Regions from separate parts of the Saliniramus fredricksonii genome, predicted to be linked through region 3. Evidence: predicted binding sites of a transcription regulator. Region 3 holds the regulator's gene; each other region holds the start of a gene.

Region 1 (5,136 bases), on a different contig from region 3:
GCCCTGGCAGGCCTCGCAGCGCCCGCCCTTGACGTTGAACGAGAAACGCCCCGGCTGGTAGCCGCGCGTCTTCGCCTCGGGCAGGTTCGCGAACCATTCGCGGATCGGCGTGAAGGCGCCGGTATAGGTGGCCGGGTTCGAGCGCGGGGTGCGCCCGATCGGGGACTGGTCGATATCGATCACCTTGTCGAGATGCTCCAGCCCCTCGATGCGATCATGCGGCGCCGGATTCTCACTCGCGCCGTTGAGCTTGCGCGCAATCGCATTGTAGAGCGTATCGATGACGAGGGTTGATTTGCCGCCACCGGAAACGCCGGTGATGCAGGTGAAGGTGCCCAGCGGAATATCCGCGGTGACATCCTTGAGATTGTTGCCGCGCGCGCCGACGAGGCTCAGCATACGGCTCTTCATCGGCTTGCGGCGTTTCGCCGGCATGCGCACAGCCATCTCGCCGGTGAGGTATTTGCCGGTCAGCGAGGCCGGATCGGCCATGATCTGGGATGGCAGCCCCTGCGAGACGATCGCCCCGCCATGAATGCCGGCGCCTGGGCCGACATCGACCACGTAATCCGCCTGCAGGATCGCATCCTCGTCATGCTCGACGACGATGACGGTATTGCCCAGGTCGCGCAGGCGCCTGAGCGTGCCGAGCAGGCGCTCGTTGTCGCGCTGGTGCAGGCCGATCGAGGGCTCGTCGAGCACATAGAGCACGCCGGTCAGCCCCGAGCCGATCTGCGAGGCGAGGCGGATACGCTGGCTCTCACCACCCGACAACGTGCCGGAGGCGCGCGCGAGCGTGAGATATTCGAGGCCGACATCGAGCAGGAAGCGCAATCGCTCGATGATTTCCTTGAGGATACGCGCGGCGATCTCGTTCTGCTTGGTGTCGAGCCGCTCGGGGAGGGCGGTGAACCATGCATGCGCCTCGCGCACCGACAGGCGGGTGACGTCGCCGATATCGCTGGCGTCGATCTTCACCGCGAGCGCCTCGGGCTTGAGCCGCTTGCCGCCACATGCCGCGCAGGGGGTCGCCGCCATGTAGCGGCTGATCTCGTCGCGCGACCAGTCGCTCTCGGTCTCGCGATAGCGCCGCTCCAGATTGGTGACGACGCCCTCGAAGGGTTTGCGCACCTCGTAGGAGCGCAGGCCGTCATCATAGGCGAAACGGATCGATTCACCGCCGGAGCCGTAGAGGATCGCCTCACGCGCCTTTTCCGGGATCTCGTCCCATGGCGCGGTCATCTTGAACCCGTAATGCTTCGCCATCGCTTCCAGCGTCTGACCGTAATAGGGCGAGGTCGATTTCGCCCAGGGCGCGATCGCCCCCTTCTTGAGGCTCGCGCGCGGATCGGGCACGACCAGCGCCGGGTCGATGCGCATTTCGTGACCAATCCCATCGCATTCCGGGCAGGCGCCGGTGGGGTTGTTGAAGGAGAACAGGCGCGGCTCGATTTCCGGAATGGTAAAACCGGAGACCGGGCAGGCGAATTTCGCCGAGAAGACGAGCCGGCGCGGGGCACCCTTGTCGTCCTTCTCGTCGGCAAATTCCACGAAGGCGATCCCGTCGGCGAGTTCGAGCGCCGTCTCGAAGGATTCGGCCAGGCGTGGCGCCATGTCCGGGCGCACCACGATGCGATCGACCACCACGTCGATATCGTGCTTGTATTTCTTGTCGAGGGCGGGGGCGTCGTCAATCTCGTAGAAACTGCCGTCTATCTTGACGCGCTGGAAGCCCTTCTTCTGAAATTCCGCCAGTTCCTTGCGATACTCGCCCTTGCGCCCGCGCACCACCGGCGCGAGCAGATAGAGCCGCGTCTTCTCCGGCAGGGCGAGCACCCGGTCGACCATCTGGCTCACGGTCTGGCTCTCGATGGGCAGGCCCGTGGCGGGCGAGTAGGGGATGCCGACACGCGCCCAGAGCAGGCGCATATAGTCGTAGATCTCGGTGACGGTGCCGACCGTGGAGCGCGGGTTCTTCGAGGTGGTCTTCTGCTCGATGGAAATGGCCGGCGAGAGCCCGTCGATCTGGTCAACATCGGGCTTTTGCATCATTTCGAGGAACTGCCGCGCATAGGCCGACAGCGATTCGACGTAGCGCCGCTGCCCCTCGGCATAGATCGTGTCGAAGGCAAGCGACGACTTGCCCGAGCCCGACAGGCCCGTGAAGACGACGAGCCGGTCGCGCGGCAGCATCAGATCGACATTCTTCAGGTTATGCTCGCGCGCGCCCGTCACCGAAATGACGCGGGCATGCGGGTCGCCGGCCCGGGCGCGGTCGAACAGCGCATCGATCTCGCCACTGCCCGAACCGCGCACCGGCGCCACGCGCGTGCTCTTCCCGGTGGCGCGCGCGCGTGCAGGTTTCTTCGCTTTCGATGAGGTGGTCGAGGGCATGGTCGAAGCTCTGGGTTCGTCGGATCGGAACGCAAGCGTATTTCGCAACGCGGCACCAGCGGGTCACATAGTGCACGGGCCGCGTCAAGGCGACCCCGGAAACTCTAGAACAAATCACGTACAACGAGCAAGTGCGTGAATGCGGTCTTCGTAATGCCGTCGCGGGTCCTGATCGCGTACGTACCGGCAACCATGCCTTGTCATTGGCATCGCTTTGGAACACTGGCCGCATTCACCTGTTGATATAAAAGGAAAAACGAGGTGGCTGGTGCAAGCCGAGGCAGCACGTTATTTCAGCAATCCGGCTCAAACAGAGCATCCCGTTCGTCGCATACCCGCGCTATCATCGCTGCGAATCGGCAGCATCACAGCGTTTGCAACCAAGAGGGACCATGGCCAGAATGCCGTCATCTGCACATCCGCGTATCTATTACCTCCACCATCGCGCGGTCGGAGCGCACGATGCGTTGGGCGGTTGGCTGGATCACGCCCGGGATCTCGGCTTCGACCATGTGGCGCTCGCGCCGCTCTTCCGTGCGGGGCGTACAGGCGATGTCTTCTTTCCCGTCGATCATGATGCTGCGGATGAGGGGCTGGGCTTCACCGACGCGCTGCCGCTCGCGCTGGAGCACATCGCGCGCGAGGCTCAGAGCCGGGGGCTTTCGCTGCTGATCGATTTCGCGCCCCAGCAATTCGCGCTGGAGCATCCCGAGGTGGAAGCGGCACCGGATCGCTTCACGGTGCGGCGTGAGGTGGCGGGCGGGCCGGTCGATCCGCGCCGCCCGGCCACGGCGCAGGGGGCGGCCTGGTCGCGGCTCGATGCAGATGCGATCGCATGGCTGAAGGCCTATTGGGAGCCCCGGATCGCCGCCTGGGCACAGGCCGGGGTGAAGGGTTTTCGTGCTGTACGTCCCAACGCGGCATCGGCTGATCTGTGGCGCTGGGTCATTGAGACAATGCGCGCGCATCGCCCGGACGCGCTCGTCATTGCCGATCCGACGGGCCTTCCGCGTTCTGACGCGCTCGGGCTTGCCGGCTGCGGCTTCGATTACCTTCTCTCCTCGTTGCCGTGGTGGGACGGGCGCGCGCCCTGGCTCGTCGAGGAACATGCGGCCCTGTCCGCCATCGCGCCGGTCATGACCATGCCGGAAGCGCCCTTCGCCACCCGTCTGGCGGAGCGCATCGGGGATGCGCGGGGGCTGCTGCCGGCCTATGACCGTGCCTTGCGGCTCGCGGCGGGGCTCGGCTGCGGCATGCTGATGCCGATGGGTTTCGAGCACGCGGCCCGCCGCCCGCTTGATGCGATCGAGAGCCGTCCGGAGGATGGCGCGCAGATGGCCCAGGAAGCGCCGGCAGAGATCGCGCAGCGCGTGCGCGATATCAACGCCCTGATCGCGACGATTCCGGCGCTCGCGCAGCCGGGCCTTCTGCGCGCGCTGACCGGCCCCTCCGCCCAGGCGACGGGGATCCTGCGCACGCCGGCTGATCCGCGCGTCGCGCAGGAAGCCCTGCTCGTGCTCGTCAATCCCGATCTGCATGAGGGTCACGATGTCGGCGCGACCAAGCTGCGGGCGCAGATGGGTGGGGAATTTGCCGGTTTCGTGCCGCTCGAGGGCGGTGACGCCAGCGATTCAGCCGGCGATACCTTCACTCTCGAGCCCGGCGCGGTGCTGCTCGCGAAAGCGACGCGTGCGAAGCCCGTGAAACTCCCCCGCGCCACCGGCAAGCGCGCCGCCAAGGCGGCGGGAGCGGCGCCGCGCATTGTCATCGAGGCCCTGTCGCCCTGTATCGATCAGGGGCGCTATCCGGTGAAACGCATCGTCGGCGATTCCATCACGGTGGAGGCCGATGCCTTCATGGACGGCCACGAGGTGCTTGGCGTCGAACTGCGCTGGCGCGCGCTCGACGAGGATCTCTGGCGCACGGCCCCGATGTTGCCGCAGGGCAATGACCGCTTTCGCGCGGCGCTGCATCTGGAACGGATGGGGCGGCACGAATACGTTGTCGAGGCCTGGTTCGACCGCTATGCGACCCATGCGCGCGATCTCGGCAAGAAGAGTGATGCCGGGGTGGATATCGCCCTCGACCTGAAGGAGGGGCGGCTGCTGGTCGAAGCGGCGCGGGGGCGCGCCAAGGGCGATCTGAAGGCGCGGCTCACCGATATTCTCGTCGATCTCGATCATGCCGATCAGGCCGGGCAGGTCGAGATCCTGCTCAGTATCGAGGCCCGCGCGCTGATGCAGGAGGCCGATGATCGCCCGTTCAGGGTACAGAGCGTGGTCCAGCCGGTCGATGCGGAGCGCCAGCAGGCCCTGTTCGCGAGCTGGTACGAGATCTTCCCGCGCTCGCAGACGGATGATCCGGCCCGCCATGGCACCCTGCGCGACGTAATCCCGCAATTGCCACGTGTGCGCGACATGGGCTTCGACGTGCTTTATTTCACGCCGATCCACCCGATCGGACGCAAGAACCGCAAGGGCCGCAACAATACGCTCACGCCGGGGCCCGACGATGTCGGCTCGCCCTATGCGATCGGCTCGGAGGATGGCGGGCATGACGCGCTGCATCCCGAGCTCGGCACGCTGGAGGATTTCAGGGCCTTGCGCGACGCGGCGATGGCGCACGGGCTCGAACTCGCGCTCGATTTCGCCATCCAGTGCTCGCCGGATCACCCCTGGCTGAGAGAGCATCCCGGCTGGTTCGATTATCGCCCCGACGGCACGATCAAATATGCGGAGAACC
Region 2 (5,136 bases), 850 kb from region 3:
GAGATCGGCATTCTCCTCGACCGGATCGGTCTTCTTCTCGACGGCGGTCGATTCGCCGGTCAGCGCCGCTTCCTGCGTCTGCAGGTTCCTGATCCTGATCAGCCGCAGATCGGCAGGCACCCGGTCACCTGCTTCGAGATGGACGATATCGCCGGGGACGAGCTCCTTCGCGTCGATCTTGCGTTTCCTGCCCCCGCGCCGGGCGAAGGCGTCGCTGGAGAGGATGTCGCGCACGCTCTCCAGCGCCTGCTCGGCGCGGCCTTCCTGAATGAAGCCGATGATGGCGATGATCAGGACGACGGCAAAGATGACGCCGCTGTCGAGCCATTCGCCGAGCAGCGCCGTGACCACACCCGCCACGAGCAGCAGATAGATGAAGAGATTGTCGAACTGGCTGATGAAGCGCTGCAGCATGGTGCGCTGCGCGCCCTGGGAAAGCTGGTTCCGACCGAAGCTCTCGCGGCGCTTCTCGATCGCGTCTGGCGAAAGCCCCTCATCCGCATCGACGGCCAGCGCCCGCAGCGTGTCGTCGATGGACTCGGCATGCCATTTGCGCGTGTCTATATCCGCGCGCTGCGGATTGCCATCGGCACCGGAACCAGTGGCTCGTGGCGGTTGCCCGCTGCTGGATTCCGCAGCGATATGGACTTGCTCAGGAGATTCCCGATCGGCATGCGCGGTCTTGTCGGACATTGGCTCTCCGTCATCAATCTGTAGCACGCCTGCTGCGAAGACGCGGCAGGGCGTAAAAGAGTTCCGCGATGATCGTGCGATCCGGCAACGGGATCCCGCGATGCGTGAGCGAAACCACGGCAGGCGTGCTCCCGCTCGCCGCATTGCACTGCAACATGCCACGCTACGACCCGGATCGGAAGTCGGCACAAACCCGGTCATCGCGGATCGGCTGCGCTCTGCCGGAACGCGACCGGTTCGTCAGCGGCTCAGCCGCCCCCGTCAGCAGATAAGTTTGCGCCGGCGGCCTCGACCGCCGCGCGATCGGGCAAGGGCGCGATCGCGCCGTATCCGGTGGTCGAGAGCGCGGCGGCGATACAGGCATACTGCCCGGCGGCGAAAGGATCACCGGTTTCCTGAAGATGCACCAGAAAGGCGGCATCGAAGGCATCGCCGGCCCCCGTCGCATCGCGCGCCGTGACCGGAAAGGCCGGGATGCGGCGGCGCGCATGCGGCGTGGCGATGATCGCGCCCTGCGCGCCCAGCGTCATCGCGACGATGGCGCAACCACCCTCCAGACAATGATCGAGCAGAGCCTCGGGATCGCGCGTGCCGAAAATCTTCGCCGCATCCTCGTGACCGGGCAATGCGATGTCGCACAGCCGCAAAGCCTCGCGGATGATCGCGCGGGCGCGCGGCAGCGGCCACAGGGCAAGGCGCAGATTGGTATCATAGGCGATGCGTGCGCCGGCCTCGCGCGCCAGTGCCATGGCTTCGAAACCGGTATCGCAGGCCGCGAGCGAAATGCCCTGGCTGATTGCCGAGAGATGCAGGATGCGCGTCGATGCCAGCGCGGCGCGCGCCGCGTCGTCGAGCGCGTAGCGCGTCGCGGCGGAGGATGCGCGCAGATAGGCGAAGCGGTGCCCCTGTGCGCCGCCATGCTCGACGAGATAGGCTCCCGTCGGCGCCTGCGGGTCGCGCCGCACGCAGGCCGTATCGACACCCTCGCGCGCCCAGAGCGCCATGACGTCGTCGCCGAAAGCATCCGCGCCGAGCGCGCCCAGAAAGCCGGTCCGGGCCCCGAGCCGCGCCGCCGCGACGGCGACATTGGAGACGTCGCCGCCGAAACCGCGCAGGCAGCGATCATCGCTTGCATCCGCGTTGAACTCGATCAGCGGCTCGCCGAGCGCGAGCAGATCGAAACGCGCGTCGTGATCAGCACAAGCGCTCGCCGGCCCCATCGCTCACCTTCACGGTTGACCCGCCCGGATGTCAGAACGGGATGTCATCGTCGAGATCATCGTAGCGCGAACCGCCGCCACCGCCACCGGAGCCACTGCCGCCGGAACCGGCGCGGGCGGGACGGTTCTCCATTGGCGAGGAGCGGCCGAACTCGTCCCCGCCACCGCCATAACCGCCGTCATCACGCTCGCCACCACCGCCGCCGCCGCCGCGGGAATCGAGAATGGTGAGTTCGCCGCGATAGCGCTGCAGCACGATCTCGGTGGAATAACGATCCGCGCCGCTCTGGTCCTGCCATTTGCGGGTCTGGAGCTGGCCCTCGATATATACCTTCGTGCCCTTCTTGAGATATTGCTCGGCAATGCGCCCGAGCGGCTCGTTGAAGATCACCACGGAATGCCATTCCGTGCGCTCGCGCCGCTCACCGCTCTGCTTGTCGCGCCAGGTCTCGGAGGTCGCGATGCGCAGATTGACGACCGGATCGCCATTGCCGGTGCGCCGCACCTCCGGATCGCGGCCCAGATTGCCGACGATTATGACCTTGTTCACGCTGCCCGCCATCCGAGCCTCCTTCGATCCGTTGACGCCTGTTACCTTGGTTCTGACGCCTGCCGCGCCAAACGACAAGACGTCCCGGGCCCTGTCCCCATCGGAATTTCAAACCCGCCTCATACGCATGTTCTATATATGTTCTAGACTCAACGCAACCCCCGCGCCCATTTCGCAACCCCGCACCGCGCTACGCCGCCGCCCGCAACAGCGCCACACCGAACGGAGGCAGGCTGATGCCGCCATCCGGCGAGGCCGTCGCCTCGAAACCGCGCAGCGCGACGGGGGCGCCCAATCCGTCGGGCGCCAGATTGGCGAGAATCTCCCGCGTCAGCGCCTGCGCCTGTGCGCTCAGGTTGAACAGGCAGAGAATGCCTTCGCCGTCCTTCTCGCGCCGGAATGCGAGAATGGCTTCGGGCGCATCGAGAAAGCGCAGCCCGCCCTCGCGCATGGCCGGCTCGTTGCGCCGCCAGTGCAGGAAACGGCGCACCCGCGCATGGCCGGAATCGGGGTCGTCTGCCTGCTGGTCAACCGCGCGCAAGTGATGCGCGTGCGGGATCGGCAGCCAGGGCGTGCCGGCGCTGAACCCGGCCTGCGGCGCGCCTGCCTGCCAGGGCATCGGCGTGCGGCAGCCGTCGCGCCCCGGCTGGTCGGGCCAGAAGCGGATGCCGTAGGGATCCTGCATCGCCTCCGGTGGGATATCCGCCTCGGTGAGCCCCAGTTCCTCCCCCTGATACAGGCAGGAGCCGCCGCCGAGGCTGGTGACGAGAGCCGCGACGAGAGCCGCCCCGGCATCGGGATCGGCCTCGAGCTGCAGCCGCGTGACCGCGCGCACGACGTCGTGATTGGCCAGCGCCCAGCAGGGCCAGCCCGTGCCGATGGCACCGCGGACCTCCTCCACCACCCGCCGGATCGCCCGCGCCGTGAAGGGGGCGGAGAGCAATTCGAAGGAATACGCCATATGCAGCCGCCGGCCCGCCTCGGTATAGGCCGCCGTGGTCGCCATGACGTCGCGGTCGGGCCCGATCTCGCCGAACATCGCCGCACCGGGATAGCGGTCGGTGAGGCGGCGCAGATCCTCCAGAAAGGCGAGATTCTCCGGGCGAGTCTTGGAATAGACGTGATCCTGATAGGCGTACGGATTGGTGCGCGCCAGCCCCGCCACGGCGCGCTCCTGCGGCAGGGGCGGGTTGTCGCGCAGTTCCGCGTCGTGAAAATAGAAATTCACCACATCGAGCCGGAACCCGTCGACCCCGCGATCGAGCCAGAACCGCGCCACGTCGAGCGCGGCCTCGCGAACCTGCGGATTGTGGAAGTTCAGATCCGGCTGGGAGGCGAGGAAATTGTGCAGATAATATTGCCGGCGCCGCGAATCCCATTCCCAGGCCGGACCGCCGAAGATCGACAGCCAGTTGTTGGGCGGGGTTCCGTCCGGCTTCGGATCGGCCCAGACATACCAGTCCGCCTTCGGGTTGTCGCGGCTGGCGCGGCTTTCGCGAAACCAGGGATGGCGATTGGAGCTGTGCGAGAGCACCAGATCGATGATCACGCGCAGGCCCTGCTCATGCGCTGCAGCGATCAGCGCGTCGCAATCGGCGCGTGTGCCGAAGATCGGATCGACATCGCAATAATCAGCGACATCATAGCCGAAATCCTCCATCGGCGAGACGAAGAACGGCGAGATCCAGATCGCATCCGCACCCAGATCGGCCACGTAATCGAGCCGCGCGGTAATGCCGGCGAGATCACCGATCCCGTCGCCGTTGCTGTCGAGGAAAGAGCGCGGATAGATATGGTAGACCACGGCATGGCGCCACCAGTTCGGATCACTCGGACTCAGCTGTTTCGCCATCAGGCTGCCTCTTGCGCAATCATAAGCTCTCACGAAACGACCGCATCGCCGATGTGTTGCATGATCGATGCGTGATCGGGCGGATCGGCGCCGGCACGGGTGCAGTTCAGCGCCGCCGCGCTCGCAGCATAGGCGAGCGGGAAGCGCATCGCATCCGGGGCGCAGGCGCCAAGACCCGCACGATCGAAGGGACCGTAGCGGGCCAAAGCCGCCAGAAATGCGGCATGGAAACTGTCTCCTGCGCCCACCGCATCGACGACCCTCACCTGCGGCGGGCGCACGGTCAGCATGAAATCGCGATGATGCAGCCGCGCGCCGTTGCCGCCATCCGTGACGATGACGAGGGCGGGGCCGGCGGCGTGATCGGCGAGCGCCCGCGCCGTAAAGCCATGCGCCTCACCGTAACCCGTCGCGAGATCCGCCGCGCTCGCCTTGACGATGTCGGCCTTCGCCAGACAGGCCTCGAAGGCACCGCGCCAGACCGCGTCGGGGGGCGTGAGCGCCGGGCGCAGATTGGGGTCGAGGCTGATCAGCCGCCGGCCCGCTTCGCGCGCAACGAGGCTGCGCAAGGCGTCGCCGGAGGGCTCCAGCGCAATCGGGAAGGAGCCGAGGACCAGCGCCCGCACCGGCGAGTCATCGCGGAGCATGAGCGCGTCGGCGGGCAGATCGAGATCGGCGACCCGCTCGCCGTAGAACCCGTAAGCCGGCTCACCGGTCGCATCGCGGGAGACGGCGACGATGCGGGTGGGATGGGCGCTCTCGGTCGCCGATGCCGGCACGGCGCCTTCCGTGTGCAGCCGCGCGCGCAGCCACCGGCCGAA
Region 3 (5,136 bases):
CCGGCGCGGGTACGGGTGACGACGCGCGCTGCGGGCGATCTGCGCGCCGGCGATACGATCAGTGCCCGGGTGCGGTTGATGCCGCCGCCGGAAGCGGCCTGGCCGGGCGGCTATGATTTCGCCCGCAGCGCCTGGTTTGCGCGCATCGGCGGTGTCGGCTCGATTCTGGGGGATGCGCGCATCGTCGCGCCGGAGACCCCGCCGGGCTTCGCCGAGCGTGTGCGCGCTGCAATCGACAATGCGCGGGTCAGCACGACACGCCGTATCTTCGACGCGATCGGGGGCCAGCCTGGCGCGGTCGCCGCAGCGCTGGTGACGGGCAAGCGCGGGCTGATCACCGAGGAGACCAATGCCGCGCTTCGCGCTGCGGGAATCTATCACATCGTCTCGATATCCGGCCTGCATATGGTGCTGGCGGCCGGAACCATCTTCTGGCTCACCCGCGCCGGCCTCGCCCTCGTGCCGACGCTCGCGCTTGGCTGGCCGATCAAGAAGATCGCGGCGGTGGCAGCGATCATGGGTGCTGTCGGCTATTGCATCTTCTCCGGTGCGCAGGTCGCCACGATCCGCGCCGTGATCATGACCGGGGTGATGCTCGGCGCCGTCTTGTTCGACCGACCGGCGCTGAGCATGCGCAATCTCGCGATTGCGGCGATCCTCGTGCTGGCCTGGCAGCCCGAGACGCTGCTCGGCCCCTCCTTCCAGATGTCTTTCTCCGCCGTCGTCGGGCTCATCGCCGGCGCGGAATGGATGCGCGCGCGGGAAAACCGGCCCGGGCCGACGCCCGGCGCGGCGGGCCGCTTCCTGCGCTGGCTCGCCGCTGGCATGCTTGGCATTCTCACCACCACCATCATCGCGACCATCGCGACCGGCCCGTTCGCGGCCTATCATTTCCAGATCGCCAATCCCTATGGTCTGATCGGCAATGCCCTGGCTTTGCCCATCGTCTCGCTCGTGGTGATGCCGGCGGGCGTGATCGGCGTACTCCTGATCGGCTTCGGCCTCGACCATTTCGCCTGGCAGGTGATGGGCTTCGGCATTGCGAGGGTGCTCGACGTGGCCCGTTTCGTCGCGGGTTTCGAAGGATCGAACCTGCCCGTCGCGGCTTTCGGCAGCGGCGCGCTGGCACTGATGGTGATCGGCTTGCTCATGGCGACGCTCTTCGTCTCGCCACTGCGACGGCTGGCGGTGATCCCGGCAGGCATCGGCTTTGCGCTCGCCATGACACCGGATCGGCCCGATCTCTATGTCGATCGCAACGGTGCGGGCGCCGCAATCAGGGGCGCGGATGGCAGGCTCGTGCTGCTGGGCCGTCCGAGCGCCTTCGTCACCGCGCAATGGCTGAAGGCCGATGGCGATGCGCGGCTGATGACGGATGCTCCGGAGGATGCCGACGCGTCCCTGCATGCGGGGGTGAACTGCGATCCCCTCGGCTGCACCAAGATTTTCGTCGGCGGGCATGCGGTCGCTTTCGTGATGGATGCGCGCGCCTTCCTGGAGGATTGCACACGCGCGGCGATCATCATTACACCGCTGGAAGCCCCGCCCTCATGCGCCGCGCCACGCGTGATCGATCGCATGACGCTGCAGCGCCATGGTGCAGTCAGTGCGCATTTCGCCAAGAATCTCGGTGCGGATAGGACGCAATTCGCCGCCATGCCGGACGCGCCTGCGGGGAGAGACGGGCCATCCGAGCGGCGAATCGCCGATTCCGACGCCCACCATTCCGATTTCGTGAATTCGCCCTCAGGTGCGGCGCCATTCGAGGGCGTGGTGGTAAGCGGGGGAGCTGACGCAGAACCAGAGCAGGAGACGATCCGGGAAACGACCAGCGGGATGGCTGGGGTCAGGGCGTGGGAGGGGCCTGCCGAGGGCGTCGGCGACAGGCTCGGCGCGGGGCTTGGCGCGGGGCTTGGCGCGTGGCTTGGCGCGTGGCTTGGCGACAGACCTCGCGAAGGGCCCGGCGAGCCGCCTGACGGTCGCGTTGCCGAGACGGGGGTGGCGACGGATGGCGTTGCGGGCGCACCTCGCGCCGATCCGATCAGGCGCTTGACGGGCGTTCGCCGCGCGAACGAAACCCGCCCCTGGCTCTTGCGCAAGACCGATGAATGAGCCCGCGACGACCGCGCGGTCCGAGCCGATAGACTGAACCCATGAAGCTGCGGGCAGCATGCGCTGCGCCAGCACGATGCGCCCGGATCAGCCTGCAGAACGAGTTATCACCCGCGGGCGCCACCCTTTCCCCGGGCGGAGGCGGCGCGGGGCGCCGCTCTCAATAACGGCGCACCAGCGAAACCAGCCGCCCCTGAATCTGGACGCGATCAGGCCCCAGCACGCGTGTTTCATAGGCCGGATTCGCCGCCTCGAGCGCGATCGATGAGCCGCGTCGCCGGAAGCGTTTCAGGGTCGCTTCCTCCGCATCGATCAGCGCAACGATGATATCACCGGTATTGGCGACATCCTGACGCCGGATGACGACGATATCACCATCGAGAATACCCGCCTCGATCATCGAATCGCCGCGCACTTCCAATGCATAATGCTCGCCGCCGGTAATGAAATCGGGCGAGACCGCGATGGTATGCATCGGGTTCTGGATCGCTGAAATCGGCGTGCCCGCCGCAATGCGCCCCATGACGGGGATGTTCACCGCACGCTCGTAATCCTCGTCGGCGAGGGGATTGGGAATATCGGCTTCATCAACGAGACCGCCTTGCCGTGCGTCGTCATGATCACGCCCTTTGCCAACCCCAGCCTTGCCGCCCTTGACCTTGCCGCCCTCGACCTTGCCGCCCTCCCCCTTGCCGCCCTCGACGACACTCGGCGAGAACCCGCCGCGCGGAGCGCCGACAGCGGAACCGGCGCCTCCGAGCGGACGCTGCAAAGTCTCGGGCATGCGCAGAATTTCGAGCGCCCGCGCGCGATAGGGCAGCCGCCGGATGAACCCACGCTCTTCCAGCGCCGTAATCAGACGGTGAATGCCGGATTTCGACTTCAGATCCAGCGCATCCTTCATCTCGTCAAAGGATGGCGGCACGCCCGATTCGCGCATGCGTTCATGGATGAAGGTCAGCAATTCGTGCTGCTTACGCGTGAGCATGGTTCCGCCTTGCGATTCGAGATCAAACAAATCACGAACACATTACGGGTTCCCACTGTGTTCCGCAAGTCTCACCCACCCGATGTTACGCATTTTTTGCAAAAAACAATTCAAGATCAAAAATCTGTAACAGCCCGGGATTGATGGAGTGGATGCCCCCACCCGACGGCATCGCAATGTGCCAAAATGGTGATGCTGAAGTCATCACAGAAGGAGGAGGCATCCATGGGTGAGATTAGCATCGTTGGCGTCGACCTGGCAAAGCAGGTTCTCCAGGTTCATGGGGCAACGGCCGATGGACAGGTGCTGTTCCGCAAGAAGCTGTCACGGGCGCAGTTTGCGAAGTTCATGGCGTCGCTGCCGCCTTGTGTGGTGGCGATGGAGGCATGCGCAACGGCGCACTATTGGGGTCGTGAGCTCTCCCGTCTGGGTCATGAAGTGCGGCTGATCCCGCCCATTTACGTGAAGCCCTTCGTCAAGCGGCAAAAAAACGATGCCGCTGATGCTGAGGCCGTGGCGGAAGCAGCACAGCGTCCGACCATGCGTACCGTTGCGGTGAAGACCGCGGACCAACAAGCCCGGGCGATGCTGTTCCGCACCCGGGACCTGCTGGTTGGCCAGCGAACCCGTCTGGTGAATGCACTACGCGGGCATCTTGCTGAGCACGGCATCATCATCGGTCAAGGCGTTGGGAATATCGCTCGCTTTGCTGCCTGTCTCGATCAGGACACGCTTCCGGACCTGGTTCGCGATCTCGGGCGGCTTTACCTCGATCAGATTGCTCAGATCAGCGACGAGATCGGCAAGCTGGACAAGCGGATCACAACTGCAGCCAGGGAAAACAGCACAGCACGCCGGCTGCAGACCATGCCGGGAATCGGCCCGGTCTGCGCCATGGCGATTGCATCCTTTGCACCGGAGATGCGGGAATTCCGCCGTAGTCGCGATTTTGCAGCGTGGCTTGGCCTCGTTCCACGACAGCACTCCTCCGGTGGCAAGCAGAAGCTTGGCCGCACTTCCAAGATGGGTCAGCGCGATATTCGACGCCTGCTGATCATCGGCGCCATGTCTGTCGTGCATTGGAGGGGCCGGCACGGTGGCCGTCCGGGATCGTGGTTATCGCGCATGCTCGCACGCAAACCACGCAAACTGGTCGCCATCGCACTGGCGAACAAAATGGCGCGTATGATCTGGGCCATGCTCGCCGGCGAGACTGATTACAGGGATCCGACCGGCGCGATCTGCTGAACGCGGCTGTCGGAGCCTCGGGGATGTGAGGAGGGCAATGACCTGAATGGGCAAATGATCGATCAGATCCGGGTCGGGTAAACCAGTGGAGTGCAACGAGCCTCGAGCTCGCCCTATTGATTTGGTACCTGATCCGCGTATCACCATCCCGGCCCGCGGCGTGCGAAAGCCGCACTTGTGAGGCCTGAAACATGACCGCACCCGATCACGCGCTCAGACAGGCAAAAAAATCCTTGCATCAAAGGGGGCATCCAAACATGCACTCCCGCTGATCGTCGCACCAGTTTGTTCACCGCGGCAGCGCTTTCCGGCTTTGAAGAATGCGCATTCGATTCTATTCTGGGCTGATGAACGACAGTCCAGCAACCTCCACCGCGATCAGTCGCGACTCGGCGATGACCGGCGACGCCCCGGCTTTCACCGGCACCGCTGGCACGCGCCGGCATCTGTTTCAGGCGCTGGTCGACGCGAAACGCGCCTTTGGCGGCAAGACCGTCATCCTCGAAGACGCCCAGCGCCAGCCACTGACCTATAGCCGCCTCGTGATCGGCGCCCGCGCCCTCGGGCGCAAGCTCGTTGCGGATACGCAACCGGGCGAGCGGATCGGCGTGTTCCTGCCCAGTGTGCAGGCCACGGCCGTCACCTTCTTCGGCCTGCATGCCTTTGCCCGTGTGCCGGCGATGCTGAACTTCACCGCCGGCCCCGCCAATCTGAAAGCCGCCTGCGAGATCGCCGCGATCGGCACCATCGTCACGTCGCGCAAGTTCATCGACGAAGGCAAGCTCGAC

Evidence for each region. The regulator LexA, encoded in region 3, represses DNA repair genes until DNA is damaged. The targets are predictions, from matches to a motif close to TGTTCNNNNTGTGTTCNG.
Region 1: the regulator LexA is predicted to act here: its motif matches at 2,500-2,517, upstream of uvrA (excinuclease ABC subunit UvrA).
Region 2: the regulator LexA is predicted to act here: its motif matches at 2,592-2,609, upstream of GA0071312_RS05885 (single-stranded DNA-binding protein).

Annotation. Positions count from the first base shown of each region.
Region 1 covers NZ_FMBM01000002.1:1,664,573-1,669,708, reverse strand. Annotated here, with positions in the region: gene uvrA (excinuclease ABC subunit UvrA) at 1-2,394, opposite strand, end outside; gene GA0071312_RS14140 (maltotransferase domain-containing protein) at 2,796-5,136, shown strand, end outside.
Region 2 covers NZ_FMBM01000001.1:1,290,907-1,296,042, reverse strand. Annotated here, with positions in the region: gene GA0071312_RS05895 (cation-transporting P-type ATPase) at 1-693, opposite strand, end outside; gene GA0071312_RS05890 (sugar kinase) at 942-1,913, opposite strand; gene GA0071312_RS05885 (single-stranded DNA-binding protein) at 1,945-2,475, opposite strand; gene GA0071312_RS05880 (alpha-glucosidase family protein) at 2,654-4,315, opposite strand; gene GA0071312_RS05875 (PfkB family carbohydrate kinase) at 4,345-5,136, opposite strand, start outside.
Region 3 covers NZ_FMBM01000001.1:437,847-442,982, forward strand. Annotated here, with positions in the region: gene GA0071312_RS02020 (ComEC/Rec2 family competence protein) at 1-2,112, shown strand, start outside; gene lexA (transcriptional repressor LexA) at 2,273-3,100, opposite strand; gene GA0071312_RS02030 (IS110 family RNA-guided transposase) at 3,326-4,348, shown strand; gene GA0071312_RS02035 (AMP-binding protein) at 4,744-5,136, shown strand, end outside.